4 regions of the Ensifer sp. VA4 genome follow, and region 1 is predicted to be linked to each of the others. Evidence: riboswitches for the same ligand, from Rfam matches in the RefSeq annotation. Region 1 holds a riboswitch; each other region holds the start of a gene.

Region 1 (7,010 bases):
GCTCAAGATCTGCCGCCTGCATCACACCTTCGGCGCCTATGCGGCCGAAATCTACCGGTCGCGCAACCTTCACAGAATCGATCCCATCCTGAAGCTCGCACTTGGCGGCGTCCGCCCGGTGGAGTGGACGATGGCGCGGCATCGCTTTCCGGATTGCGAGCCCCTGTTTGAGGCGGCGCAGGAGATCGGCCTTTCGACCGAAGGCGTCGCCTTGCCGCTGCCTTCGCCTGCCGGCCGCATGGCACTGCTTGCCCTCAACGTCAACATGTCGGCCGACGAATGGACGGCCTATCGGCGCCAGCATCTGCGCGATTTCCAGCTCGCGGCCAACCTCTTCCATGCCGCAATGCTCGAGCACGCGGCAATGCCCGGAGCGTTTTCGGCGCGCGAGCGCCTCACCGGCCGCGAAACCGAGGTTCTGACCTGGGCCGCCGCCGGCAAGAGCTATTGGGAAATCGCCACGATTCTCGGCATTTCCGAACGCACCGTGCGCTTCTTCATGACCAATGCGCGACGCAAGCTGAATGTCGTCTCCAATACGCAGGCCGTTGCCCAGGCTGTGCGCCATGCGCTGATCCCCACTGTTTGACGCCGGCCGCGCCTACAGCGCCGAGCGTCTTATCAGACGCGCAAAGGTCGCTGTAGCACTTTGATTTGCTGCATGTCTTTGTCCTTAAATCGAGGTCGACTTAAGGAGACATGCAGTAGGCTCTCTCCCAAAACCCCTCGAAATCTAGTGGACAATATCACTGATTTAAACTGTCACTACCGACAGTTACGCGACCGTCGCCAGCCTGACAGCATCCGCCCATCCCAAAACAAGGATGGAGAAAAAGATGATCAGGATTCTGAACGGAAAGACCCGCGCACAGCACCCGCAGGCCGTCGACGAGATGTTCCGGCTGCGCAAGCGCGTCTTTCACGATTTCCTGAAATGGGATGTTCAGACCGACGGCGAGTGGGAGATCGACAACTACGACAAGGCGAACCCGCTCTACGTGCTGTCCTACGCCCCCGACACCGGTCGCCTGCGCGGCTCGCTCCGGCTGCTGCCGACGCTCGGCCCCAACATGCTGGACGATACCTTCCCGATCCTGCTCGGCGACAACCCGGAAATCCGCAGCGCTTCGGTCTGGGAATCGAGTCGCTTCTGCATCGAGCCCGATATTTCGCAGGACCGCGCCTCGAACCAGGTCACCGTCGCGGCCGCCGAGTTGATGTGCGGCGTTGGCGAACTCGGCCTCGCCTCCGGCATCAGCCATATCGTCACGGTCACCGACGTGTTCCTGGAACGCATGTTCCGCCGCATGGGATGCCCGGGAGAGCGCATCGCCGAACCGCATCGCATCGGCTCGGTCTTCGCCGTTGCCGTCGCCTGGGAAGTGACCGAAAGCCTGCTTCAGCGCATGAAGGCTGTTGCCGCCATCGAAGGCACCGTTCTGGAACGCCCGATGTCGCTGGAAACCGCCCGCGCCGCCTGAGCGCTTCGGCCGGCCGGACCCGTTAACGCAAACCGCCGCTTGTTGTTGCACGATCACCGACAAGCTCTATGATGGAGGTGAAAAAGGAATTGCCGCCGGCAGCCGCCCACACCAGAAGCTTGGCATCGTGCGGCAGCAGGAAGAGACTTCGCCCGTGTTCCCTCGCTTGAAACACGTCGCTGCGGCGCTTGTGCCGTTGGCTCTGGTCGGTGCCGATCCTTCGCTGGCATCGACCGTGTGCGACCGGCTGAATACCCGGCTTGCGCAAATGTCCGACATGGTCGCCACCAATGCCGATGCCCGCGACTATGCCAGCGCCATCTCGCGCCAGAATATCGAACTGCGCCGGGCGAAGAACGATCGCCGGCGCGCGGGCTGCGGTGGCGGCAGCGTCGCCACCTTCGATGGCGGCGACCCCGACACCTGCGGCGAGCTCAACAGCCTCATCGCCGAGATGGAAGACAATCTGCGCATGCTGAAATCGGAGCGTGAGCAGATCGTCGCCGGCGGCAGCGAAGAGACCCGTCGCCGTATCGTCGCCGCGCTCGAGATCAATGGCTGCTACAGCGACCGCGACTATTTTGCGAGCGTCGAACCCGAAGAGCCGGAGACGCACCGCAACATCATCGCCGACCTGCCGCCTGACGACGCGTACGGGCCGATGCTTGGGCATGGCGAAGACGGCTATGCGCCGCAGGACGGCTACTATCGCGGAACCCTGCGGACCATGTGTGTGCGCACCTGCGACGGCGCCTTCTTCCCGATCTCTTCGGATGCGACGCCCGCCGACTTCCCGCGTGACGAACAGGCCTGCCGGGCGCGCTGCCCCGGCGCCGAGACCGAGCTCTACTTCCACGATCTCAACACGGAGGAGAGCGAGCAGATGGTCTCGGCCGTGACCGGCCTGCCCTATACTGAAATGCCCAATGCTTTCGCCTATCGCACCCGCGGCATCAGCAAACCCGGCATGTGCGGCTGCCAGATACCGCGGACCGCCGCGACCTCGCCGAAAGCAACCGGTACGATGACCGGCGACGATCAGTCGTCGATCGTGGTGATCGAAACCAAGAAGCCCGCAGATGCCACGACCGCAAAGGCGCCCCCCGAGGAGCGCCCCTACGATCCGTCCAAGAGCAAGGTGCGCGTCGTCGGCCCGACCTTCCTGCCCAACGAAGAAACCTCGATCGACCTCAAGCACCCGAAGGGACCGGCCTATCAACCGGTCCAGAATTGAGCGCGGTACGATCCGTCGCTGCCGTTCCCCAGCCTTCCTCAAACACCAGTTCTTCAAGCGGCAGGCGCTGGCGCCATCCCTTCACCGCCAGTTCGGGCTGCTGATAGAGGCGATCGACATAGCCGAGGCAGAGCCAGGCAACGATCTCGATATGATCGGGGATGCCGAGGATCGCCTTGATTTCCGCCTCGTGGAAGATGCTGACCCAGCCGACGCCCACCCCTTCGGCGCGGGCCGCAAGCCACAGGTTCTGCACGGCGCAAACCGTTGAATAGACATCCATCTGCGGATTGTGCGTGCGGCCGAGAACGACGGCGCCACCACGCGTGCGATCACAGGTGACGCAGATGCTGAGCGGCGCCTTGCGAATGCCTTCGAGCTTCAGCGAGCGGTACTTGGCCTGTTGCTCCTCCGCAAACATCAGCGCCGCCTCGTCATTGGCACGGCGAAAGGCCTGCCAGACGCGTTCGCGCGTTTCCGGCGCCCGCACCAGCACGAAGTTCCAGGGCTGCATGAAGCCCACGGACGGCGCGCTGTGCGCCGCTGTCAGCAGCCGCTTCACCAGTTCCTCAGGCAAAGGCTTGTCCAGGAATTCGTCACGCACGTCGCGGCGTGTTTCGATGGCGCGGTAGACGGCCTCCCGCTCTTGCAGCGAAAAGGCACCGGCAGCCGCAAGGCCACCCTTCGGTTCAGTCAGCATCGTTCGATCCCCAACAATGCGAAAACCTCCCGCCGTCCACGCGGGGTTCGGTCTATCTCGCCAGGCCGGTCTTCTGACTTCGGTTCAACCGGTCGCCCCACCTTCCCAGATCGATTGAAGATCCAGTGGCAAAACCTTGAATCAATTCAAGGTATTTCGAGAAGCGACCGTCCCCGTCACAGCGTTGGGCACGTTCCGGAATGACACCGGATTCCCGATTCTCCCGCTCACGCGGGCACCTGACGGCGCCATAAGGGCACAGCCGTCAGGGAAAGACAAGTACTTGTCAGAGGGGTGCCATCGGATGCGGCGAACCGTCATAGGCGCCCCAGACCGACTGATCGAAGCAGATCACCGATCCGGTCATCAGCCCGGATTCCGCCGAAGATAGATAGGCGCAGGCGCGCGCCACCTCCGCCGGATCGACGAGCCTGCCGAACGGCTGGCTGGCGGCCGCCTTTTCGAGCCAATCCGCGGCAGCCCCGTGAAACTCGCGCTGGATGCGATCTTCGCCCTCGGATGCCATCCAGCCGATATTCAGGCCGTTGACGCGGATGCGGTTGCGCAAGAGCGCGTAGGCCGTGTTCTTGGTCAACGTTTCGAGAGCCCCTTTCGACGCGCAATAGGCCGCGATGAAGGGCTGCCCGGCCATCGCCGACATGGAACCGATGTTGACGATCGTCCCTTCGGTCCGCTCGCGCCGCATCACCTTCACGGTCTCCTGCATTAGGAAGAAAGGCGCCCTTACATTGATGGCGAACATCCGGTCGAAGAGTTCCGGCGTCGTGTCGAGAATCGTGCCGCGATCGGTAATGGCGGCAGCGTTGACCAGCGCATCAACCCGGCCGAACTCGGCATCGCAGGCGGCAACGACCTTGCAGGCGTCTTCTACCTTCTCTAGGTCGGCCTCGACATAGACCACTTTCGCGCCGCTGGCCTTGCCGATTTCTTCCGCCTTCGCGCGCCCCTTGGCGGTATTGCGCCCGCAAATGACGATGCCGGCGGCACCGCGTTCGGCGAAAAGGCCGGCAATCGTGGCGCCCAGTCCCTGCGTGCCGCCGGTGACGATGGTGATCTTGCCTTGCATCTGTCCGTTCATCGAATTCCTCCCTCGGAAATGATCGTGTGAAACAGGTACGGCCCCCAACCACAACGCATCGGGAGACCGTCAAATGTGAGACGGAACCGTCAGCTCAGCTTGCGCCGCGCCTGCGCATCGAGTGCCGCATGAAAGTCCTGCTCTCTCGTTCCCGCGGCCAGTGGCTCGCGACCTCGACGAGGACAATCTGGCGCTGCTGCGCGAGCGGCGCGTTCATTTCGTCCTGCACCATGATCTGAAGACCGATGCGCGCACGGCATTTCGCACGATCATGCTGCACGGCCGCGCGCCGTCGGGCGCGGTCGGCCCTCAGCTTTCGGCGGTCGTCGTCATCACGCCCTATAACGTGCCGGAGTAGGACGATCGCCGGCGCCACTCGGTCCGGGGACGAGCCGGTTGCCGGAGGTTCCGCCCGGCAGGACCGTATCGTCAGCCGTTTCGACGCGATTGCGGCCGCGCCGCTTGGCGAGATAGAGCGCTTCGTCGGCAGCCAGCAGCAGGGCGCGTGCGGTCAGCCCGTGGCGCGGCGCAAAGGCTATGCCGGCGCTGCCGCCGACAGTGAGCAACTGGCTGTTGAACGCGACCGGTGTCTGCGCATCGGCGACAAGACCGGCTGCAAGTCCGCGAGCCTCGGCCTCGCTGCAATCGCCGAGAATGATGGCGAACTCGTCACCGCCGAGCCGTGCGACGGTACCCTTGGGGCCGGCACGGTTCCGGAAGCGCTCGGCCATGGCGACCAGAACGGCGTCGCCCGCCGCATGACCATGGCGGTCGTTGACCGCCTTGAACGCGTCGAGGTCGGCATAGACGAGCGTGAACGGGTGCGTCTTTGCCTTCAACAACGCCGCCGCCAGCATGTCGTCGAAACCGCTCCGGTTGAGCAGCCCCGTCAGCCGGTCGTGCTTGGCAAGATGACGGTTGAGCGCCTCGCTCTGCTGCAAGGCGGCAAAGAGCGTCGAGAAACGCAGGGCGACGAAGGCCATCAGCAGCGCCGCCACGATCGCCATCACGATGACGCTCGGCAACAGCTCGGCCCGGACGAACCCGCCTGGTGACTTCGGCATCCACGCCGCCACGAGGCAGGATGCGTCGGAGCAGCGCCCGACCGACGCGTAGACGCTCCCCTCCGGCCGCGCGGTGAGCGGCACGAAGGCAAGTCCACCGATACCCAGCCGCGCCGCGATCTCGCGCATCACCTTCGCCGTCACCGGCCGCACCGAAACCATGAGCACGGGCGCGCGACGCTCCGCAGGTATCGCCAGCGTTTCCGGGATGACCGCCTGCACGACCGCGACGCTCATGCGTCCGTCGATCTCACGCAAGTCCACGGCGTGAATTCCGGGCACGGCCGGCATCACCGACTGCGGGTCCGGTGTCACCAAATCCAGCACATAGGAGCCGTGATTGTTTCTGAGCGCGTTGTCGTAGCGGCGCCGGGCTTCGTCGAGCAGATCGTCCACCTCCTCGAGCGGAACGCGGGCAGCCTCGCTCGACACCGCAACGCCGTCCTTCAACACCGTCGAAACGTTGTGGTCGAGGTCCGTGAAGATCAGCCAGGAGAAACCGTAGTCTTTCCACAGCCACCCCGCCAGTTCGTCCGCAACGAAGGCGTCGCTGACGTGCCCTTTGGCGAGTTCCTGGTAGGTTTTGTCCCAGAAGGAGAGCTGCGCCTGGAATTGAACGACGGCATCCATCTGGTGGCGCAGTTCGTTTGCCACCAGCCGCCGCTCCGCCGAAAGGCCGAAGCGATCGGCCTCGGCGACCGAACGATCAAGAACGAAGATGAGGCTCGCGATGATCAGGACGGCGACCAGAGTGCAGGCGGCATGAATCGCCCAAACCGTTCTGCTCCGCTTCGCCAACCGCAACGTCTTGTCCACCACGCCAGTCCCCCTCACCCGCACCGGCCACGGCGAGCATTTTGGCACTCCTGCAAGCGCGATGCTCGGCAGCCGAATATGCCGGCACCCTAGCGACCAAATTAGAAGTTTGGCTTAAATAAGCTGGTGTTGAAATACTTAACGATTTCAACCGCCTGAATCGATCGACAATTCGACTGACAATCAGCAGTCGCAGGCGAAACCAAAAGGGGGCGCAGGCACCAGCCGACGCCGCATTCACCCATATTCGCGATCGCCTATCGATCGGCGCACGACGGTAGGGATCGCGTGCCGTTTTGCGTTGGCGCGTGATCGAGCAACAGCTTCGCCATATCGACATTGCTGCCTAGTGCCGCCTCGTCTCAGCTTTCCGGTTGATAACGCACGAAGGCGAAGCGGTCGCCGGCGGGAGACCAGTTGGGCACGTTCATCGTTCCCTGCCCGCCGAAGAGCTCGAACAGCACGCGCGCATTGCCGCCATCCATGTCCATCAGCCGCAGGCGGACATCGAGGTCGCGCGGATGATCGAAGACGTCGCCGTCATAGGAGAGCACCAGCAGATGCTTCCCATCCGGCGACGGATGCGGGAACCAGTCGCCATAGGGGCTGTCGGTGA
Region 2 (7,010 bases), on a different contig from region 1:
TCGCCTATGGCGGCGGCTGCGAGATCACCGAGGCCGTGCATCTGGCCATCGCCAGCGACAGGGCGCGCTTCGCCAAGCCCGAGATCAAGCTCGGCATGCCGCCGACCTTCGGCGGCACCCAGCGCCTGCCGCGCCTTGCCGGCCGCAAGCGCGCGCTCGAACTCTTGTTGACGGGCGAGGATTTCTCGCCCGAGCACGCACTGGCGATGGGGCTCATCAACCGGGTCGTCGCCCATGACGCGCTGATCCCTGCGGCCCGTGACCTGGCCAGGCGCATCTTGGGCTATTCGCCACTTGCCGTTCGCTCGATCATCACCGCCGTTACCCGCGGCCTCAACATGTCGATCGCGGAGGGGCTGCTGGTCGAGAGCGAACAGTTCGCCCAGATGGTCCCGACCGACGATCTCTCGGATGCGCTTGCCGCCTGGAAGGGACGACGCATCCATGAAGACGGCCCGATACGCTGAGCGCCTCGGCAACACGGCAAAACGGCGGCAAGGTGCGAAGGCCTTGCCGCGCTATTCGTCACGTGCGGGCGAAGCCGAGAATGAAGAGCGCCAGCGCGCCGATCGAGGCGACGGTGCGCACGTGGTTCCACCAGACCCAGTCGATGAGATAGCGCTGCTGCCAGAGATCGGTCGCGGCCTGGCCGGTTACCGCAGCGGCAAGCGCATCGTTCATCGGCACGTTGAAGATGATCGTGACCAGCAGCACGCCGACGACATAGGCGATGCCGCCTGCCGCGAGCAGCCATCCGCCTTCACCGTCCGAGAGGAGGGCCATGATCACCAGCGCCAGTCCGATCAGCGCCGTGCCCATGAAGGCGCTGAGGAAGAACGGGTTCTGGATGACGTCATTGATTGCGTTCATCGCGGCGATCCCCTGCTCCGGCGGCAGCCGCGACAGGGCCTGCATGATGCAGACCGAGAAGATGAAGAACAGGCCGGCCATCAGGCCGGAACCGATGGCGGCGATGAAGGCCAAAGCGGGGATCAGCGAGATCATGCGGCGACACTCCAGACACCGGTTGCTGCGGTCTCCCGGACGTAAGTTGCAAAGTCACGCGGCCGCCGCATAAGCAGGTGCTCGATATCGGACGTCAGGCTGGAATTGCGCCCATCGAGCACGGACGAGAAGAGATAGCGGATGAGTTCGACGTAGTCATCCGGCAGCCCCTCGGCTCGCATCTGCGCCACGAAATCGGCAAGCGGCACGGACTGGTAACCGATGGGACGCCCCGATGCCGCGGCGATCTCCGCGACGGCCTCGGCGAAGGTCAGAAGCCGCGGCCCGGTCAGTTCATAGATCTTGCCGACATGCGCGTCGTCGAGGAGCGCAAGGACGGCGACATCGGCAATGTCGTCGGCGCTGACGAACGGTTCGGTGACCGCGTCCGGCGGCAGGTAGACCATGCCGCTGCGAACCGCGTCCATCAGGAAGGCTTCGCTGAAATTCTCGAAGAACCAGCTGGCGCGAATGATCGTCCAGTCGGCGCCCGAGGCCTGCAATTCGCGTTCGGCCGCCTGCGCCGCATCCTCGCCGCGCCCCGAAAGCAGCACGAGCCGCTTGATGCCGGCACCGACCGCAAGCGCGGAAAAGCGGCGGATCGCCTCGACTGCACCAGGCACGGCGAGATCCGGCTGATAGCTGACATAGACACGCTCGACATTCTCGAGCACCGGCGCCCAGGTCGTCTCGTCGTTCCAGTCGAAGGACGTCTCGGCCGAGCGCGCCCCGACGCGCACCGCGACGCCCTTGGCGCGCAGCCGCTCCGCGATGCGACGCCCCGTCTTGCCCGTACCACCCAGCACCAACGTAACCTTGCCAGACATGATCTTTCCTCCCGATTCAAAACATGAGTAACTCTCACATTTGCAAATGTGATAAATCCTCGTATTTTGGGAGTCAAGACAAAATGCGAGGATCACTCATGATTGAGCCGACAGGCACCCTGCCGATTGCAGGCGAGGACGACACCGCGCTCCGCCGCACGCCCAGCCAGAAGCGCAGCCGGGAGCGCGTCGAGCACATCCTCACCTGCGCCTCCACGCTCATCGCCGAGAAGGGCAGCGATGCCATGCGCATGAGCGAAGTGGCGGAAAAGGCAGGGATTTCGATCGGATCGCTGTACCAGTATTTCCCGGACAAGTCGGCGATCGTGCGCACGCTCGCCGAGCGCTACAACGCCTATTCCCGCGAATGCATCGAGGGCGAATTCGCCAAGGTGACGTCGATGGCAGAACTGCGCGACGCCTTCGGCGCGCTCTTCGATACCTATTACGACATGTTCCTCGCCGAACCGGTGATGCGCGACATCTGGTCGGCGATGCAGGCCGACAAGACGCTGAGGCAGATCGAACTGGAAGAAAGCCGCATGACCGGCCGTCTGCTCGGCGATGTCCTTGCCCGGCTCCAGCCGCAACGCCCACGCGCGGCGATCGACGAGGCCGCGTTCCTGATCATGTATCTCGGCGAATGCACGATGCGGCTCGCCATCTCGGTCGACCGCGCCGAGGGCGGCCGCATCGTCGAGGCCTACAAACAGATGATCCTTCGCGATTTTGTCGCTGATGAAGCGGCCGGCGGCGCAGGCTCAATTGACAACGCCATGACACGCTCATAATCATCAGCGATCGATTGGTTCCCGAGACGCGAACGTGTGTCGGGAGTAAACGGGAACGTGACGGATGGACCCAAGCTGGGCATTCAAATCACGGCCGACCCCGCGACTGTAGAGCGACGTCGATCTTGCCGTTCCGGAGCGATCCGGGAGAAGCCACTGGAAGAGACCGCGAGAGGGTGGTCGGACTGGGAAGGCGAGGCAGATCCCGGGCATTTCGCCCAGCGCCGTGAGCCAGGAAACCTGCCACTCGATACGGGCATAGGGCCCACACCGGGAATTTCCCGATGCCATCACGGAGGTTGTCATGGCTACGTCTACCATTTCGAGCACCCCGCTCTCCCTCAGCGATCGTCTGACCGCTGGCGTCATCGCGCTTCTCATCGGCGCATTCCTCGTCTTCGGCGCCGGCCTTGCCAACTCGGCCGTGCTGCACGACACCGCGCACGACACCCGCCATTCCTACGGCTTCCCCTGCCACTAAACAGATGTCTCGGAACGTAGCTTACGTTCCGCACCGACGTGTCTGCGGACCTGAACGCATCCGGCCTGTGCCGGATGTGGGTGTTTGTGCATGCCGGTTCGTCCGGCGCACAAGGGCCGTCCGCATGGCAGAAAGAACGGAAAGGCCTGCAAACCACGCCAGAGCGCGTGGCTTTTGTCGTTATCGAGGGAATTCAAGATGATTGTCAGAACGCTTCTGGCCGCGATCGTGGCTGGGCTGATTGCCGGTGTCTTCATGACCGGCGCCCAGGAATTGAGGGTCACGCCGCTGATCCTGCATGCAGAACAATTCGAAGGCGAGGCTCCGGCCACTACCGAGCAGCCCACCGGCCAGCCGGGGGCGGCGCAGCCGGCCGCAGAGGGGCACGACCAGCATTCGTCGCTGAAGGCGGTCTCGCCGCTCGGCGCCGTGCTCGATGCGCTGTCGCCGATCACGCCGGCCTATGCGCATGAAGGCGAACACGAGGAAGGCGGCATCATGTTCGGCCTGAGCCGCTTCTCGGGCACGCTGATGGCGAACCTCGTCACCGGCTCCGGCTTCGGCCTTCTGCTGGCCGGCGTCAGCCTGGTGATCGGCTATCCGATCACGCTGAGGAACGGTGCGCTCTGGGGCGCCTGCGGCTGGCTGGCGGTGCACATGTTGCCGGCAATCGGCCTGCCGCCGGAATTGCCGGGCTTCCCGGCCGCCGAGCTCGGCGATCGCCAGGCCTGGTGGCTGGCAACCGTCGCCCTCTCTGCCGTCGGCCTTTATCTCGTCGTCCTGCGCGAGGAGATCGTCGCAAAGGTCGTCGGCCTCGCGCTGATCGCCGCGCCGCATGTCTACGGCGCACCGCAGCCGCTCGACATCTCCAGCAATGTCCCGGCCGTGCTCGGTGCCGAATTTGCCGTTGCCGCCCTCGCCACCACGCTTGCCTTCTGGATCGTGCTCGGCGTCGTTTCCGGCTTCGTCAACGAACGTTTCGCCAGGGCGAACTGATCCGGCCGATCCCGTGCTCATGAGAGCCTGAACAAGCAAGCGGCGGGGGTTCAGCCCCCGCCGTTTTGCATGAGATGGGCTCCCAGCCGTCGGCGACGATCGTCCGGTTCGAGCAGCACGCAGGTGTCGCAAAAGCTGCCGCCTTCCGTTCGGAAATAGAGGCAGCAGCCGCTGCGTATCCGGTACTGGCGCGACAGCCGCTCGCTGCTTGCCGGATCGATAGCCGAGATCTCCTCGTAGCAGAGTTCTTCCGAGAACAGCGGCGACCCCGGCCTTTTGACGATTGCCAGCGCCTCGGCCATGCCGCGCGCCTCTTCGCCGATCGCCCGTCCGATCTCCAGGAAGGCGCCGGCAAGCGAATCCGCCGCCAGCCGCCACTGCGCTCCGGAGGAAAGCCCCGTCCGCCGTTTCAAGACGGCGACGACCGGCGCCAGATGGGCGGTGAAGCCGCGCTCGAAAGCACTGCCGCGTTCGCTCTCCTGCGGCACCGCGGTCAGCCGATCAAGATGGAAATGATAGCGCCTGCCGGCAATCCCCCGCCCCTCATGCAGCCGAACCCAGTCCTCGAAGCGAATGCCGGCGATTTCTGCGTGAAGCCCCGCGCCGAGATAGAACGCGCCGAGAACCACACTCAGTTGCCGGCTATAAAAGGCGATCAGATGCGCCGCCCGGATTCGGTCCGTCAAGCCGATTGCGAAAAAGTCCTGATAGGCAAGGCCCTGCTCGACCCCTGCCCCGCCCATGGCCCAGAAGGCTTCCGGCGCACTGAAGGCGCTTTCGCCCACATCGAGCGAAACGCCGGCGTCAGGAAACTGCGCGCGCAACCGCTCGACCACCGCCGGCACCTGCGGCGGATATTTCCCTGCAGTTTCCGCTGTCTGCCGGCGCTCATCCAAATTCATGCCGTCTCCGTCGCCAGCCAGCCACCCTCAAACTCCGCGCGTTCGAGGCCGCGCCGGATCGCCGGCAGGCTGCGTGTCAGCTCCCAGACGAAGCCGTTTCGCCAGTTCTCGATCATCATCACGACGAGCCCCTGGTCAAGACCGACGACGCGCTCATCGATCCAGCCTTCCGGCCCATCGCCGGCAAGGCTCGGATTGAAGCCGCCCGGAAGGCGCCCCTCTTTCAGAAGTCCGGGATAGCTTGCCTTAATATGACCGAGTGCCGCGCGTGATGCGTCCGGATCGAAAGGCAGGCAGGCGGACGCCGCCCAGGGCACGAGCGTGCCGTCGTCCAGCCCGAACGGCGCGCCCCGGTTGACGTAGCCGAAAAGCCGCTGCCAGCGTCCGTCCGCAAGGCGCAGCCGACCGCGCGGCGCGTGACAGGCACTGAGCCCCCAGAGCTGTTCGCCATAGCCGGCGAAGCGGCCTGAATTCCGGCGCGCATGGTCGCGCTGCAACGCAATGGCGCGCCGGGTGTTCGCGAAATAGTCCGTCCCCCTCTCCCGCATCGGCCGATCGCCGACCGCGCGAAGATCGAGCCATGCCTGCGGGAACAGGTGGATGAAAAGCGGCGCCGCATGGAGATGCGGCTCCCCGTCAACCGGGATCCAGTCATAGCCCTCGGTGAAGGCATCGTAGTGCTCGGGTCCGATGGCTTGATCCGTTGCCCCAAGCGCCAGCACATAGAGCAGCAGCGCCTCGCTATATCCCCGCCAGCGATGTTTCAGAAACCGGCCAGGCGGGCGCCAGCCCATCGTCAGTGTGTCACTCCGGGCCAACGCCCAGCGCCAGTCGACGCGCGCATAGAGCCTTTCGGCAAGGCTTCGGATCTCGCCTTCAACCGCGTCCTCGCCGGAGAAATAGGCGGAAGCCGTCAGGCATCCGGCGATCAGCAGCGCCGTGTCGACGGTCGAGAGCTCGCTGCGCCAGGTCCGCTCGCCGGTCCGCATATCGAGGAAGTGATAGTAGAAGCCGCGATAGCCGCTCGCCCGCTGGTCGCGGGACTGCGGGCTCTCGCCAAGGAAACGCAGCACGGTCAATACCCGCCTGCTTGCCTCGCGGCGCGAAATCCAGCCGCGCTCGACGCCGATGGGATAGCAGGAAAGGCCAAAACCCGTCGCCGCGATGCTCGAGGGCGCGCCGGGAAGCGACGTGTCCGCGATCAGCCCGGTGGCCGGATCGGCATGATCGAGAAAATACCCGAACGCCGCCCGCTGCAGGTTATCGATCTGAAATGGCTCGGCATTTTCCGTCGGTGTCAGCATTCCGCCTTTCCAGCCCCGTCCCCGGCGCGCAGGCATTTCCGGGCAAGCCCCCGGCAAAATCACTCTTTGTTGAAGGGCAACTACACCCAAATGGTCGCCGAATGCCAATCCTGTGTTACATTCTTCTAATCTGACCGCGCGCAATGACTGGTTGAAGCGATGTTGAGCGTGTTGGCGTTGTTTCTCTCATTGAGTGGCGGCCCGAGTCCATCGACCGCCGCGTCGACGGATGTCGATGTCGAATTGATCCTGGCCGTCGACATGTCCGGCTCGATGGATCTGGATGAGGCGCGCATCCAGCGCGCCGGTTACGTCGAGGCGCTCCGGCACCGCGACTTCCTCGATGCCGTCGCAAGCGGGCAACTGGGCAAGATCGCCATCGGCTATTTCGAATGGGCCGGTACGGTTAACGAATCCTCCGTCGTCGCCTGGCAAGTGATCTCCACCGCCGCCGACGCCGATGCCTTTGCCAAGCGGATCGAGGCGCGTCCGGTCGGCACCCGGCGCGGCACGTCGATCTCGAACGCAATCACCTACGGTACGGCGCTGATCGATTCGAACGCCTACAACGGCATACGCCGGGTGATCGACGTCTCCGGCGATGGCCCGAACAATATCGGCCCGCCGGTCATTCCGGCCCGCGAGACGGCGGTCGCCCGCGGCATCACCATCAACGGGCTTGCGATCCTCATCCGCCCCTCGGT
Region 3 (7,010 bases), on a different contig from region 1:
CGCCGATGCCGACGACGGCGATGAAGATGTTGAGGCCGAGCGTGTTCAGGAGCCACAGCGCCGGCGAGGGGATCCGGCCGAAGGCGGGGTAGGTCGTACGCAGCCAGCCGAGCACGAGGCCGGCCAGCAGGGCGCCGCCGGATGTCGAAAGCCCGATCGGGATGCCGCCGATCGTCAGTGTCAGCGCACCGACCATCGCGCCGATGAAGAGGCCCCAGCCGAGGAAGGCGATGTCGGTGGTTTCGACCGGACGGTCGGCAAAGCCGAGCGCCTTGATCGCCGCTTCGACATGGCGCTTGGCGCCGCCGATGGTGACGATGTCGCCCCGTTCGACGGTCGTGCCCGGCAGGACCGGGATCTCGACCAGCGAGCGCACGATCTTGCGGGCATAGACGCCGCGCGCCCAGTCCTCGGTGCTGACGTCGGCAAGCGTCCTGCCGGCGAGCGCCTTGTTGGTCACGTAGACGTCGACCACTTCCGCCTCGGCATTGAGGAGTTCCTTGTCCTCGACTTCCGTCAGCCTGGAATCCAGGTTCTCGACGAGCAGGGCTCTGCGGCCGGAGAAGGCGACGACGTCGCCCGGCTGCAGCACCGTGTTACCGTCCGCCTCGATGATCTCGTTGCCGCGGCGCAGGCGCTCGACATAGACGCGGATGCCGGGAAGCAGGTTCTTGACCGGCGTTCCGGTGAGGCCGCTCGCCTGATCGATGCGATAGGCCCGGAGCCCGAAATCGTGATAGGCGCGGGTGATGCCCGGCTCGCTGCTCTCGGAGCCGCCGCCGAGCTTTGCCTCATATTCCCTGCAAGCGGACGGAAGGTCGATGCCGAGAAGCCTGGGCCCGAGCTGGGCGAGGATGATCGCGGAACCGATCGTGCCCCAGATATAGGTCACCGCATAGGCGATCGGGATCTGGTCGGCAAAGGTCTTGGCCTGCTCCGGCGTCAGCCCGAGCGAATTGATCTGGTCGGTCGCAACGCCGATCGCGGCCGAGATCGTCTGCGACCCGGCATACATGCCGGCGCCGTAGCCGAGCGGAAGGCCGGCGATCAGCGCGCAGAGATAGGGAACGATGAGGCACAGCACCAGGACTGAAAGGGCAAAGGCAATCTGCTTCGGCCCGTCGGTGCTGAGGCCCCGCACGAATTGCGGGCCGACACCGTAACCGACGGCGAACAGGAAGATCAGGAACAAGGTGGACTTCAGGTCACCGGACACCTGGATGCCGAGCTGCCCGATGAGAACGCCTGCGAGAAGCGTGGCGGTGACGTTTCCGAGATTGAAGCCCGCGACCTTGACGGGGCCGATCAGGAAACCGATGCCGAGGGCGAGGAAGACGGCGACGGGAGGATAGGTCCGAAGCGTCTCGACGAAGAAATCGATTGGATTCACTGCTATACCCTTCAGAAAGTTGAATTGCCGTCACTTCATTTCAGGGGATTTACGCGGCTAAGTTGATTTTGTCGGTGGCTGGTCGATGCCCAATCCCAGCTTCGCCAATTGTCTCTTCGGCCGTTGGTTTTCTCAACGGTCATGGGGTTACGTAAGCGTAACGTACGTTAAACTTCCCGGATTTTGGGCACAGGGCGGGCATGGAACAGGCGCCGGCATCGGCTTGCAAGCATCGGGCCGGGCGGTTTGCCGATCAGCGTGGGAAGGCCGCTTCGGGAGCGCGGCCGCGCTTCAGTTCCGATCCGTGGGCGCGGTAGCGTCGCGGCAAATTTCGCCGGCTATGCAACTCTTGTGTTGTATTCTTTCACGTTCGCTCATAACGGAAAACACATGGCGACGGATCCGGAGCACATGTCCGGCGGCGGCATCCGCGCGCCGCGAAGCTCGACGTGACGGTGAAGGCTGGTATTTGCGGCCAGTCTTGCGCTCCGCTTCAGATGGCGACACCTTCGAGTGCGATGATCCGTGTCCTGGCACAGCGCTCACGGATCTTCTTCAGGCGCTGATAGTCCGGCGGTTGATACCACTCGAGCAGGGAATGCATATCCGGGAACTGGACGATGACGAGTCGGTGCGGGTCCCAGTCGCCTTCGAGCACCCGGGTCGCGCCGCCACGGGCGAGATAGCGGCCGCCGTAGCGCGCCTCCGTCGCCGGCACTTCCTGTATATATTGTTCAAACGCCGCGGCATTCGTGATTTCGACATCCGCGATCAAATAGGCAGCCATGGTGGTATCTCCTTTCCACGCAGGCACCATCGAAGGATACGCCGTTCGGCCGATCCGGGCGAGTTCGCTGTCGATTCCATTCTGTCGAAGGGGGAACCGGCGCTCCTGGCTCTGAGCGAATTTTTTGTTGAAATGTGTAATGTTATTTCGTAACAAGCGTCATGACGAAACGCCGCATGTCGATAGATCTGGAGCCCATGCCCCTGGCAGTTGTTTCAGCCGCCGATTCGTGCGAGGAAGACGTTGATGGTGCTGCATCCGCGGAAATGCGGAAGCGGCTGAAAAGGGAACACGGAACGGACGACCCTGACGGGACCGAAACCGTGGCTGCCCCCGCAACTGTGAGCGGAAAGCGCATTCACACCATGTCACTGGCGACAAGCCGGGAAGACGTGGATGCGCCGCGACCCGCGAGCCAGGAGACCTGCCATCGAACCGATCAACCACAACGGACGGGGTGTTCCGATGGAAAAGAACTGGCTTCCAAGCGACGGTCATCCGTCGTCCTGCCGTTTCGCCATCTCTTGCCGTCAGTCCCACGGAGAGAGAACATGGCCGAGACGAATTCCCGACAGCACAAGATAACGGTCTCTACCGACTGCCGCTTTACCGGTGGCCCGTGCATGCCCGGCGCCGAGCTCATAAAGCGTCTCAACCGCAGCATCGCCGCGCTCGGCGAGCCGCTCGATCGCGATTTCTCGATCGCCGGCACGGTCTGCATGGCGGCCTGCACGCGACCCTGCACCATCGCCTTCCAGGCGACGGGCAAGGCGACACACCTCTTTGGCGGCATTTCGCCCGAGGAGGATATCGACGACCTCGTCCGCTTTGCCGCCACCCATTCCGATCGCGGCGACGGCATGGTGCATGCCGCCACCCATGGCGAGTGCGGCGACGGCAAGACGCTTGCCCGCATCCCGGCGGCGATGCTCGTCTCCGAAGACGTTGCGGGCCACTTCCAATGACGGTGCGGGGAGGGATGAGACCATGACCTGCACCGCAACAGGAGCAACGCTTCGCGTCGAAGGGCTTTGCTGGGGGCCGCGCCCGGGGCTGAAGCTGGTCGACAGCATGGACTTCGCGGTCGAGGCCGGCAGCCGGCTTGCGATCCTCGGGCCGAACGGGGCGGGCAAGACCTCGCTCTTGCGCTGCCTTTACCGGGCGGTGCAGCCGAATGCGGGCCGCATCGAGGTCGACGGCGTCGATCTCTGGTCGATCTCGGCGCGTGAAGCGGCAAAGACGATCGCCGTCGTGCTGCAGGAAATGCCCGGCGATTTTCCCTTCAGTGTGCGCGACGTGGTGATGATGGGGCGTATCCCGCGGCGGGAAGGGCTGAACGGCTGGACGGACAAGGACCGCGAGCGCGTGCAGCACGCGCTCTCCCATCTCGATCTCGCCCATCTTGCCGGCCGCCAGTTCTCGACGCTCTCGGGCGGTGAAAAGCAGCGGGTGCTGATCGCCCGGGCGCTTGCCCAGGAGCCGCGCATCATCATCCTGGACGAGCCGACCAATCACCTCGACATCCGCCACCAGCTTGAAATCCTCGAGCTGCTGCAGACGCTGAAGCTGACGATCGTGTCGACGCTGCACGACATCAATCTCGCGGCCGACTTCGCAACCGACGTGGCGATCGTGACGGCGGGGCGCCTGACCGCCTTTGGAACACCCGAGGACGTGCTGAGCCCGCGGGCGCTTTCCTCCGCCTTCGGCGTCACCGCCACCGCCCACGGCGCCGCCGCCGGCAGCGCGCGTTTTTCCTTTTCACTTCCTCGACAGGGATCGATTTCATGAAGATCAACATTGCCTCCTCTGCCCTCCTGTTTCTCATCGCCACGGCTGCGCCCGCGCTCGCCTATCCGGTCACGGTCAAGAGCTGCAACCGCGAGGTGACCTTCGATGCCGCGCCGAAACGGGCGATCGCCAATGACGTCAATCTGGTCGAGATGATGCTGGCGCTGAAACTGCAGGACCGCATGGTCGGCTACACCGGCGTTTCCGGCTGGAAGACGCTGGATGAAAAGCTGCGTGAGGGCGTGAAGGAACTGCCGGAGCTCTCGGAGAAATATCCGACCAAGGAGGTGCTCCTCAATGCCGACGCCGATTTCTTCTTCGCCGGCTGGAACTACGGCATGAAGGTCGGCGGCGAGGTGACGCCCGAGACGTTGGCGCCCTTCAAGATCGGCGTCTACGAACTCACCGAGTCCTGCATCCATGTCATGGCCAGGGAAAAGCCCTCGATGGACGACATGTTCGTCGATATCCTCAATCTCGGCCGCATCTTCGGCGTCGAGGATCGCGCCGAAGCGCTGGTTGCGGGTTATCGCAGCCAGCTCGCGGAGATCACCAAGGCCAATGCCGGCCGCGGCAAGCCGACCCGTGTCTTCGTCTATGATTCCGGCGAGGAAAAGCCGTTCACCTCGGGCCGCTTCGGCATTCCGACGGCGATGATCGAGGCCGCCGGCGGCGCCAACATCATGGACGATGTCGACAAGAGCTGGGTGGAAGTCTCCTGGGAGCCGGTGATCGACCGCAATCCGGAGGTCGTGGTCATCGTCAACTACGGCGAGGTGAAGGCCGAGGACAAGATCGCCTTCATGAAGAACAATCCGGCCTTTGACAATATCGATGCGGTCCGGAACGACCGCTTCGTGGTGCTCGATTATGTCGAGGCGACGCCGGGGCCGCGCAACGTCGACGCCATCGCCCGGCTCGCCAAGGCCTTTCACGGCGAGGGCCTGTAACCGATGCTGGCCGAGGATACGTCGCCTGCTCCCGCCGCCGTTTCGCGGGTCGCTCCCGTTCGGGCGATCCGCGGCGGGGTCGGGCTGTTCGCGGCGCTGCTGCTGCTGGTCCTCACCGTGACCGCGGGCGTGTCGCTCGGCTCGGCGCCGATCCCTGTCACCACCGTCTGGTCGATCGTCGCAAGCAAGCTCGCGCCCGGCAGCATCGAGGCCTTCTGGTCGGCAGGCCGCGAAAGCATCGTCTGGGACGTGCGCCTGCCGCGGGTCATGCTGGCGGGGCTGGTCGGCGCCGGCCTGGCGCTGACCGGCGCCGTGCTGCAATCGGTCACGCGCAATCCGCTCGCCGATCCGCATCTGCTCGGCGTCTCCTCGGGCGGCGCGCTCGGCGCGATCGTGGCGCTGCTCCACACCGGAATGATCCTCGGTCTTCTCACCGTGCCGCTCTTCGCCTTTGGCGGCGCGCTTCTGGCAACCGTGCTGGTCGCCTTCGTTTCCCGCGCGCTCGGCGCCAGTGCCGATCGCCTGGTGCTCGCCGGGGTCGCCGTCGCCTTCGTGCTGACGTCGATCGGCAACCTCATGATCTTCCTCGGCGACCCGCGGGCGACCCACACCGTGATCTTCTGGATGCTCGGCGGCCTTGGTCTGGCGCAATGGCCGCACCTCATCTATCCGGCACTGGTGCTCGTCGTCTCGCTTGGCTGGCTGGTCGTCCGGTCGCGCGAGATCAACGCGCTTGCCATGGGCGACGAGACGGCGACGACGCTCGGCATTCCCGTGCGCCGCTTCCGCCTGACGCTCTTCGTCGTCACCGCGCTCCTGACCGGGGTGATGGTGGCCTTTTCCGGCGCAATCGGCTTCGTCGGGCTGATGGTGCCGCATTTCGTGCGGCTCCTTGCCGGCAGCGACAATGTCCGGGTCATCCCGCTCTCGGCCTTCTTCGGCGCCTTGACGCTGATCATGGCCGACCTCGCGGCCCGCGTCATCATGGCGCCGGAGGACATGCCGATCGGCGTCGTCACCGGCATTGTCGGCGGCATCGCCTTTGTTGCCATCCTCACGCGGCGCGCGTAAGGCGTGCATCGACATCGGACGTGGGTGCATGGACATGGGCCGGTTCGCGCCTATGTCTTAGCACATGCATGGCTGGCAGGAGCGGCAGCAGCGCGGCACGAGGGAGCAAATGACGAAGGAAGTTGAAATCTGCACGCCGGACGACGTTTTGAACTTCTGGTTCGGCGAGCTCACCTATGACGACTGGTTCACGGTGAGCGGGGAGCTGGACGAGGCCTGCACTCGCCGGTTCCAGGCGTCGCATCTGGCGCTCGCCCGCGGGGTCGGCGAGATCTGGCGGGCGACACCGGAGAACCGGCTGGCGGCGATCATCCTGCTCGACCAGATGCCGCGCAACATGTATCGCGGCACGCCGCTGGCCTTTGCGACCGATTGCCTGGCGCTGCACGAGGCGAAGCTCGCCGTGGGCATCGGCGCCGACATGGCGATCAAGCGGGAGGCGCGGGCCTTCGTCTATCTGCCGTTCGAGCATTCGGAAAATCTGACCGACCAGACCATGTCGGTGAAGCTTTTCACCGAACTCGGCGACCCGGACTATCTCGATTATGCCATCCGGCACCGCGAGGTGATCGAACAATTCGGCCGCTTCCCGCACCGCAACGCCTTCCTGGCCCGTGTCTCGACGGACGCCGAGCTTGCCTATCTGGCACAGCCCGGCGCCGGTTTCTGACGAAAAATCCGGCGTTGGTGCGTAATTGGCGGCGGCTTTTGCATCTTTCCGCCGTCTTTCGTATTCACATCGCATTGTGATGACCACCGACGCGATTCCGCATCACGGTCTCAACCTGCAAGGATCATGAAATTGCGTTCTGTCGGAAAATTGCCTGCCATTCTCCTCTGCCTGCTGGCGCTTGCCGCCACCGGTCCGGTCATGGCGCAAAAGCCGACGCAGCCGGCACAGGCGACGGCTCAGAACGCAGCACAGCCGGCGCAGAAGACGGCACCCGCTCAGTCGGGCCAGACGGCAACGCAACCGGCCGGCAAGACGGCGCCCGCGCAGGAAGGTGCGCAACCCGCTGAC
Region 4 (7,010 bases), on a different contig from region 1:
TGGAACCCTGGAAGACCAAGTCGAATTCCATCATTGTTGACGCCTATGAAATGAACAGCATCGACTGGGAAGTCATGCTCGCCGACAAGCGCATCTCCGGCTTCATCGCCAAGGCCTCCGACGGCCTGCCCGAAAGCTTCTCCTGCACCGGCGACCACAATGGCGACACCTTCAACCACTGCAAGACCATGTGGCGCAAATACGCCGTCAGCCGCGAGCTCTACCAGACCCGGCGCATGATCGCCCGTTCGCACGGGCTGCTGTGGGGCGCCTACCATCTCGCCCGTCCCGGCAACCCGGTGGACCAGGCGAACCATTTCCTCGACTACGCCGAGCCGCGCGACGACGAGCTGATGGTTCTCGATCTCGAAGGCATCGATCCCGACAAATACATGTCGCTCGAGGATGCCGCCATCTTCGCCGGCCACATCAAGACCCGGACCGGACGCTATCCGATCCTCTATACCAACCACATCACGGCCAAGTACATCGCCACGCATCGCGCCAAGCACCGGCTGCTATCGCGCCTGCCGCTCTGGTATGCGCGCTACAAGCCGGATATCCGCCAGGTCTTCCCGATGGGCAACTGGGACAGCTATGCGCTGTGGCAGTTCTCCTCCGGCGTCAATTGCGGCAAGCGGCGCTGTCCCTATCGTGTGCCCGGCACCTTGGACGACATCGACGTGAACGTCGCCGCGATGTCGCCGCTGGCGCTGAAGGCGATCTGGGCGCAAGGCGCGTTGCTGCCGGAAAAACCAATGCCGCTCACCCTCGTCGCTCAAGCTGCGCAAGGGACCGGAGTGCACGCGGCCACACGGGCGACCGCAACGCTTGGCGAGCCACTGCTCGTCAGCCGTGCCGGTGCCACGAGCGGCGCCGGCAGCAGCGTCGACATGCTGGTGACCGGCTCGATCGATTTCGCCCGCCATGAGCGCGCCCTGCAGGTGGCAGTTGCGGCCGATGGCGCCGCGCAGGGCGGATGCTCCAAGCCACCTGCCGATGCCGGCGGCCCAGGGTCTGCCACCGTCCAGCCTCCGCCCTGTAACACGCCCTAGCCCCTTCAGGCTTCGATCTGGACATCTCCCAGCGGCCGCGAGCAGCAGGCGAGGATGTAGCCCTCGTCGATCTCGTCATCGAGAATGCCGCCATTGTGGCTCATCTCGACCTCGCCTGCGACCTTCATCACACGGCAGGTGCCGCAGATGCCGCCCTCGCAGGCCGCGCCGATCCTGACGCCGTTGGCGCGGGCCGTCTGCAGGATCGTCTGGCCGGGCTTTGCCACCACTTCCTTGCCGCTCATGGTGAAGGCGACCTTGGCCACCTGACCGTCGCCGTCATCGCCGATACCAGCGCGCACGGCGATTTCTTCCGCAGCCGGCGCGGCCGCCGGCTGGAAGCTCTCCTCGTGATAGCGGCTCATGTCGAAACCGGCTGCCTTCAGCATCTCGCGCACACCGCGCATGAAGGGCTCCGGCCCGCAGCAGAACACCGTGCGTTCCAGGAAGTCGGGAGCGAGTAGCGGCAACTTGGCACCGTCGATCCGGCCGCGCAGACCATGCCAGCCGTGACGTGCCTCATGTCCCTCGACGATGAAGCCGAGGTTCAGCCCGGACATCTGCGTTGCCAGGACCTCGAGTTCCGAGCGGAACAAAAGATCCTCCGGCCGACGGGCGCAGGAGATGAAGGTGACGTCCGTCTCCGGCACGCAGTCCGCCATCCAGCGGGTCATCGACATCATCGGCGTGACGCCGGAGCCGGCCGAGATGAACAGGTACTTGTCGCCCGGATGGCGGACGAAGCTGAAATCGCCGAGCGGCCCGAAGGCCCTCAGCTTCATGCCCGGCTTGAGATGGTCGAACATCCAGCGGGTGCCGATGCTGTCGGCCTGTGCCTTCACCGTGACCGCGATCGAGAGCGGCCGCGATGGCGTCGAGGACAGGGTATAGGTGCGCATGACCGGTTCGTCCGCGACCGGCAGTTCGAGGGTGACGAACTGGCCAGGCAGGTATCGAAACCAGGCCGGCTTCTCCGCGCGGAAGGTGAAGGTCATGACATCGGCGGTCTCGACGACCGCCGAAGTGCATTCGAGCATCTGCTGCCGGTCGATCCAGACATGCAGTTCGTCGAAATGGTGGAAGGAAGGTGCCATCTGCATGTCAGGCGACCTTCGACAACGGAGCCGCATCGCCCTCGAGGCGCTGCTCCATGAACTTGCAGTACCATTCGACGAACTGCATCACACCGCCTTCATGCTCCGGCGAATAGGGGCCGGACTCATAGGCCGGCGAGCGGATGCCGAAGGCGTTTTCCTCGACGATCTGGCGATCCTGGTCATTGGTCTCGGTCCAGACATGGGTCAGGTCATCGAGCGTATAGTCGACGCCTTCGACCGCATCCTTGTTGACCAGCCACTTCGTCGTCACCTGCGTGAGCTCTGGCCCGAGCGGCAGCACGCGGAAGGTGATGGCGTGATCGGAAAGCACATGGTTCCAGGTGGTCGGGTAGTGGAACATCAGGAGCGTGCCGATCTGCCTCTGCCGGACATCGGCCGACAGCGCCCTTTTGACGGCCGCTGCACCCGACATGGTGTAGCTTTCGGCATTATCGACCAGCGGCATGCGCGCGGCGCGGAACTGGCCGGTCGGCGACATCCGGAACTCGCTCGGCAGGCCCTCTGCCTCGCATTTCGCCCAATGGGCGGCGATCACCGGATCGTCCTTGGCGCCCTGCACCCCGGTCGCGGTCGGCGCTTCCGGATAGGTCCGGCAGAGTTCGGGGTGATTGGCGGCGCAATGGTAGCACTCGCGGTTGTTTTCCCAGACGAGCTTCCAGTTGCCCTTTTCGATGATGGTGCTTTCGAAGGCGACCTTGGTCTCCCCCAGCCGGTGCGGAGCGAGATAGGGGGTGACCAGTTCACGGAAGGCCGCGAAATCCGCCGGCGTCTCCGACAGGTTGATGAAGATGTAGCCGCCGACCGTCTCGCAGTGGATCGGTTTCAGGCTGTGGGCCGCCTTGTCGAAGTCCTCGCCCATCTGGCGCGCGAAGAGCAGCGAGCCATCGAGCTCGTAGGTCCATTGATGATAGGGACAGACGAGCTTCGCCGCGGACCCCTTGTGCTGCGTGCAGACGCGGGAACCGCGGTGCCGGCAGGAATTGTGGAGCGCGCGGATCGTACCCTGGCGATCACGGGTGACGACGACGGGAAAATCGCCGACCTGGACGGTGAAATAGTTGCCGGCCCGCGGGATCTCGCAGTCATGGCCGATGAACAGCCAGTCCTTGTACCAGATGTTTTCCAGATCCTGCCGGTAATAGTCGGGATCGATGTAGAAGGCCCGATCGAGGCTGTAGCCGTCACGCCGGCCCTTCAGCTTGCGAAGCATATCGGTCTTGGTATCCATGTCCTGTCCTCATGCGCCATGTTTCGGAGAGGCAGGACAGGAACCCGCACGGGCGCACCCATGCGTTTCAGGCTCCGATCCGGCTGCCCGCCGCAACCCGTTACGGTTATGTCCGTCAAGGCTGGTTTCCGGGCTCAGGAGCCGTCCTTTGCGGACCAGCCCGGCGCCTTCCCGGACGGAACCGTCCAGTGGCTTTTGCCGAGGCTTTCGCTCCACCACCGTTGCGGGGGCAGCGCCGGGATTTGACCGGCTTCCCAATTCTCCGCCTCCCCTTTGGAAGGCGACACCTTGAGTAAGGCTATGTAAGCGCGGAAGGCGTCCTGGCAGACGCCGGATAGCGACATCCAATTCCAGAATGACGACACGACAGAAACCGTTCTCCCAAACCGGCGTCGGGAATTTTTCACTTTATAAACAGACAGATAGATCAAATATTGGGCATATGCCACCTTTTGTGGCTGATATGGCGCAGGCGCGGGAAGACTTCGCCCGTTTGCGACATTTTCATGAAAGTACCGGCGCATCTTCCGCCAACGAAAGGAAATCCTTCATTAACCATAAGGCACTAGGCTTGCCGGTGGACGAGGATGTCCCGCAGGCAGATGGCGCATGGCAAAACTCAGATATTACGACGCAGCGGCCGAGAAGCCGCCGGCCGTCGTGCCGAAGACGGCGGTTCACAGCGAGTTCCTGCGCACCGGCAGGATCAACCGCCGGCAATGGGCGCCGAGCGAACGACGGTATCTGAGCTATGAGGAAGTCGCGGACAGAACCGGCAAGAAGCTCGCGACCGCCGGCGACACGACGCACAAGCGGATCAACGGCTTTCACGCCTCGATCCAGTTTCCGAAGCTGATCTTCCACCGCACGCTCGTCGGCAAGCCGCATCTCGGCTATTGCCATGTGACGGCGGCGCGCACCGCGGTGACTCCTTCCAAGGACATCACCTGGTCGTTCTATTTCGCCAATTTCTTCAGCGACCTTGGTGACGAGACCCATTTCTTCGACCGCATCCAGAGCGGCTATTCCCGCATGTATTTCGCCGTCGCGATCGAGCCGAACGCCGAAGACGGACAGATGGTCATCAACCGCAACGTCCGTGACAACGGGCTGCTCTTCCGCACGGACGACCCAAAGGTTGCTCTCAAGAACGTGCTGATGCTGGGTGCGCGGGACGACGCGCTGCGCCGCATCATCCGCAGCCTCTGAGCCAGCAACCGATCCCCGCAAAGAAAATCGTTCTGTTTTCCCGGCACGTCCGCTAAGGAAGCGTCGGAAAGGAAACGGCATGGCAGAGATCATCGACACGGGTATTGAACCGGACCGCGCGATCGAACGCGCCTGCGCCGTTCTTGCCGAAGGCGAACCGGTCGCCATTCCCACCGAAACCGTCTATGGCCTTGCTGCCGACGCGACCAATCCCGACGCGATCAGCCGCATCTACGAGATGAAGGGGCGGCCGCGTTTCAATCCGCTGATCTCGCATGTTTCCGACATGGCCATGGCCGAGGCTCATGTGCGCTTCGACCCCCTGTCCCGACGCCTGGCGGAAGCGTTCTGGCCCGGCCCCCTGACCTTGATCCTGCCGCAGCGGCCGGAGAGCACCGTGCACGCGCTTGCCTCGGCCGGCCTCGATACGCTTGGCATCCGCATGCCCGACGGCTTCTCGCGCCGGGTGATCGCTCGTTTCGGGCGGCCGCTCGCCGCACCCAGCGCCAATACCTCGGGCAAGATCAGCCCGACCAGTGCGGCCCATGTCGATGCCGATCTCGGCGAGAAACTGAAACTGATCCTCGATGCCGGCCCAGCCGAAATCGGCTTGGAGTCCACGATCATCAAGGTCGACGGCAACGAGATCCGGCTGCTGCGCCCGGGCGGCCTCGATGCCGCCGAGGTCGAGCGCCTGCTCGATCGTCCGGTGATCCGGCCGGAAACGGCGGGCGCAACGATCGAGGCGCCGGGCATGCTGGCCTCCCACTACGCGCCAGGCGCTGCCGTGAGGCTTGATGCCGCCGATGTGCGCAGCGGTGAGGCGCTGATCCGCTTCGGCGGCGACCGGATCGCCGGCGAGGAACAGGCGGCCGTGGTTCTCGATCTCAGCCCGACCGGAAATCTTCGCGAAGCGGCAGCCAATCTCTTCGACTACATGAAGCGCGCGGACGCCAGCGGGGCGGCGACGATCGCCGTCGGGCCGATCCCTTCGGAAGGATTGGGCGAAGCGATCATCGATCGGCTGCAGCGGGCGGCGGCGCCGCGCGGGTGAGATGGCGTGCGGCATCTCGTCCGCACCGCGATTGCGGTTATGATCGCAGTCGATACGAACCGAGGATCGTGTCTTCATATCAACCGGTCCGATAGCGCGCGCAGGCGCAACACGAAGGCAGGCCTATGACGACGACCCTTCCCTCACCCGAACTCATCGCCTCCTTCGTCGAGATCGTCGGCAGCGCCAATACGCTGACCGCCGAAGCGGACAAGGCCCGCTATCTCGTCGAATCCCGCGGGCTCTATCGCGGCACGACGCCGATGGTGCTTCGTCCCGGCTCGGTCGACGAGGTTTCGCGCATCATGAAACTCGCCAGCGCGACCCGCACGGCGATCGTGCCGCAGGGCGGCAATACCGGCCACGTCGCCGGCCAGATCCCACGGGAAGGCAAGGCGGATATCGTGCTTTCGCTCGAACGGCTGAACCGCATTCGCGACGTCGATCCGGTCGGCAACGTGATCGTGGCGGACGCCGGCTGCATTCTCGCCGACATCCAGAAGGCGGCCGACGATCACAATCGCCTGTTCCCGCTGTCGCTCGGATCGGAAGGCTCCGCCCGCATCGGCGGCAATCTCTCCACCAATGCCGGTGGTACAGCGGTGCTCGCCTATGGCAACATGCGCCAGCTTTGCCTCGGCCTCGAAGTGGTGTTGCCGACCGGCGAGATCTGGGACGGGCTGCGCCGGCTGAAGAAAGACAATACCGGCTATGACCTGCGCGACCTCTTCATCGGCGCTGAGGGCACGCTTGGCATCATCACCGGTGCCGTGCTCAAGCTGTTTCCGAAGCCGCTCGGACACCAGGTGGCTTTCGCCGGCGTCGGCAGCGTCGAGCATGCGCTCGCCCTCTTCGAGAAGGCCTCCAGTCTTTGCGGGCCGGCGCTGACGGGCTTCGAACTCATGCCGCGGCTCGGCGTCGAATTCACGACAAGGCACATTCCCGGCGTTCGCGACCCGCTGGAAACCGTCCACCCCTGGTATGCACTGATCGACATCTCCACCTCCGATTCCGCCGAAAGCGCCGAGCGGATGGTCAGCGACCTCCTGGAACAGGGATTTGCAGCCGGCCTCGTCGAAAATGCCGTGATCGCTGCCAACGAGGCGCAAGGCAAGGCGCTGTGGCATATGCGCGAAAGCATGTCGCCGGCGCAGAAGCCCGAGGGCGGTTCGATCAAGCACGACGTTTCGGTGCCCGTCTCCAGCATTCCCGCCTTCATGAAGGAGGCGGATGCCGCTGTCATGAAGGCGATCCCCGGCGCGCGCATCTGCTCCTTCGGCCACATGGGCGACGGCAACATCCACTACAACATCTCGCAGCCGGTCGACGCCGACAAGCAAGCCTTC

Evidence for each region. Region 1 has a riboswitch for cobalamin ahead of bluB (5,6-dimethylbenzimidazole synthase). Riboswitches for the same ligand answer to the same signal wherever they lie in the genome.
Region 2: it holds a riboswitch for cobalamin, as region 1 does, so the genes downstream of both, AC0C6X_RS27420 (CbtB domain-containing protein) here and bluB (5,6-dimethylbenzimidazole synthase) in region 1, are expected to answer to the same signal.
Region 3: it holds a riboswitch for cobalamin, as region 1 does, so the genes downstream of both, AC0C6X_RS22810 (DUF1636 family protein) here and bluB (5,6-dimethylbenzimidazole synthase) in region 1, are expected to answer to the same signal.
Region 4: it holds a riboswitch for cobalamin, as region 1 does, so the genes downstream of both, AC0C6X_RS01045 (aromatic ring-hydroxylating oxygenase subunit alpha) here and bluB (5,6-dimethylbenzimidazole synthase) in region 1, are expected to answer to the same signal.

What each region holds. Positions count from the first base shown of each region.
Region 1 covers NZ_JBVQPO010000006.1:114,308-121,317, reverse strand. The annotation lists gene AC0C6X_RS12015 (helix-turn-helix transcriptional regulator) at 1-589, shown strand, start outside; gene AC0C6X_RS12010 (acyl-homoserine-lactone synthase) at 837-1,481, shown strand; gene AC0C6X_RS12005 (DUF2865 domain-containing protein) at 1,636-2,715, shown strand; gene bluB (5,6-dimethylbenzimidazole synthase) at 2,672-3,415, opposite strand; cobalamin riboswitch at 3,462-3,673, opposite strand; gene AC0C6X_RS11995 (SDR family oxidoreductase) at 3,702-4,514, opposite strand; partial or broken gene AC0C6X_RS11990 (LacI family transcriptional regulator) at 4,675-4,872, shown strand; gene AC0C6X_RS11985 (sensor domain-containing diguanylate cyclase) at 4,847-6,397, opposite strand; gene AC0C6X_RS11980 (TolB family protein) at 6,757-7,010, opposite strand, start outside.
Region 2 covers NZ_JBVQPO010000020.1:42,864-49,873, forward strand. The annotation lists gene AC0C6X_RS27400 (crotonase/enoyl-CoA hydratase family protein) at 1-467, shown strand, start outside; gene AC0C6X_RS27405 (anthrone oxygenase family protein) at 526-1,005, opposite strand; gene AC0C6X_RS27410 (NAD(P)H-binding protein) at 1,002-1,832, opposite strand; gene AC0C6X_RS27415 (TetR/AcrR family transcriptional regulator) at 1,931-2,623, shown strand; cobalamin riboswitch at 2,622-2,885, shown strand; gene AC0C6X_RS27420 (CbtB domain-containing protein) at 2,928-3,104, shown strand; gene AC0C6X_RS27425 (CbtA family protein) at 3,303-4,100, shown strand; gene AC0C6X_RS27430 ((2Fe-2S)-binding protein) at 4,151-5,002, opposite strand; gene AC0C6X_RS27435 (glucoamylase family protein) at 4,999-6,306, opposite strand; gene AC0C6X_RS27440 (DUF1194 domain-containing protein) at 6,466-7,010, shown strand, end outside.
Region 3 covers NZ_JBVQPO010000013.1:105,605-112,614, reverse strand. The annotation lists gene aspT (aspartate-alanine antiporter) at 1-1,390, opposite strand, end outside; gene AC0C6X_RS22815 (DUF1330 domain-containing protein) at 1,884-2,177, opposite strand; cobalamin riboswitch at 2,408-2,623, shown strand; gene AC0C6X_RS22810 (DUF1636 family protein) at 2,729-3,142, shown strand; gene AC0C6X_RS22805 (ABC transporter ATP-binding protein) at 3,165-3,968, shown strand; gene AC0C6X_RS22800 (ABC transporter substrate-binding protein) at 3,965-4,918, shown strand; gene AC0C6X_RS22795 (FecCD family ABC transporter permease) at 4,922-5,989, shown strand; gene AC0C6X_RS22790 (DUF924 family protein) at 6,099-6,659, shown strand; gene AC0C6X_RS22785 (mechanosensitive ion channel domain-containing protein) at 6,786-7,010, shown strand, end outside.
Region 4 covers NZ_JBVQPO010000001.1:201,934-208,943, forward strand. The annotation lists partial or broken gene AC0C6X_RS01035 (glycoside hydrolase family 25 protein) at 1-914, shown strand, start outside; gene AC0C6X_RS01040 (FAD-binding oxidoreductase) at 1,061-2,155, opposite strand; gene AC0C6X_RS01045 (aromatic ring-hydroxylating oxygenase subunit alpha) at 2,157-3,401, opposite strand; cobalamin riboswitch at 3,504-3,707, opposite strand; gene AC0C6X_RS01050 (DUF6656 family protein) at 4,011-4,610, shown strand; gene AC0C6X_RS01055 (L-threonylcarbamoyladenylate synthase) at 4,690-5,664, shown strand; gene AC0C6X_RS01060 (FAD-binding oxidoreductase) at 5,790-7,010, shown strand, end outside.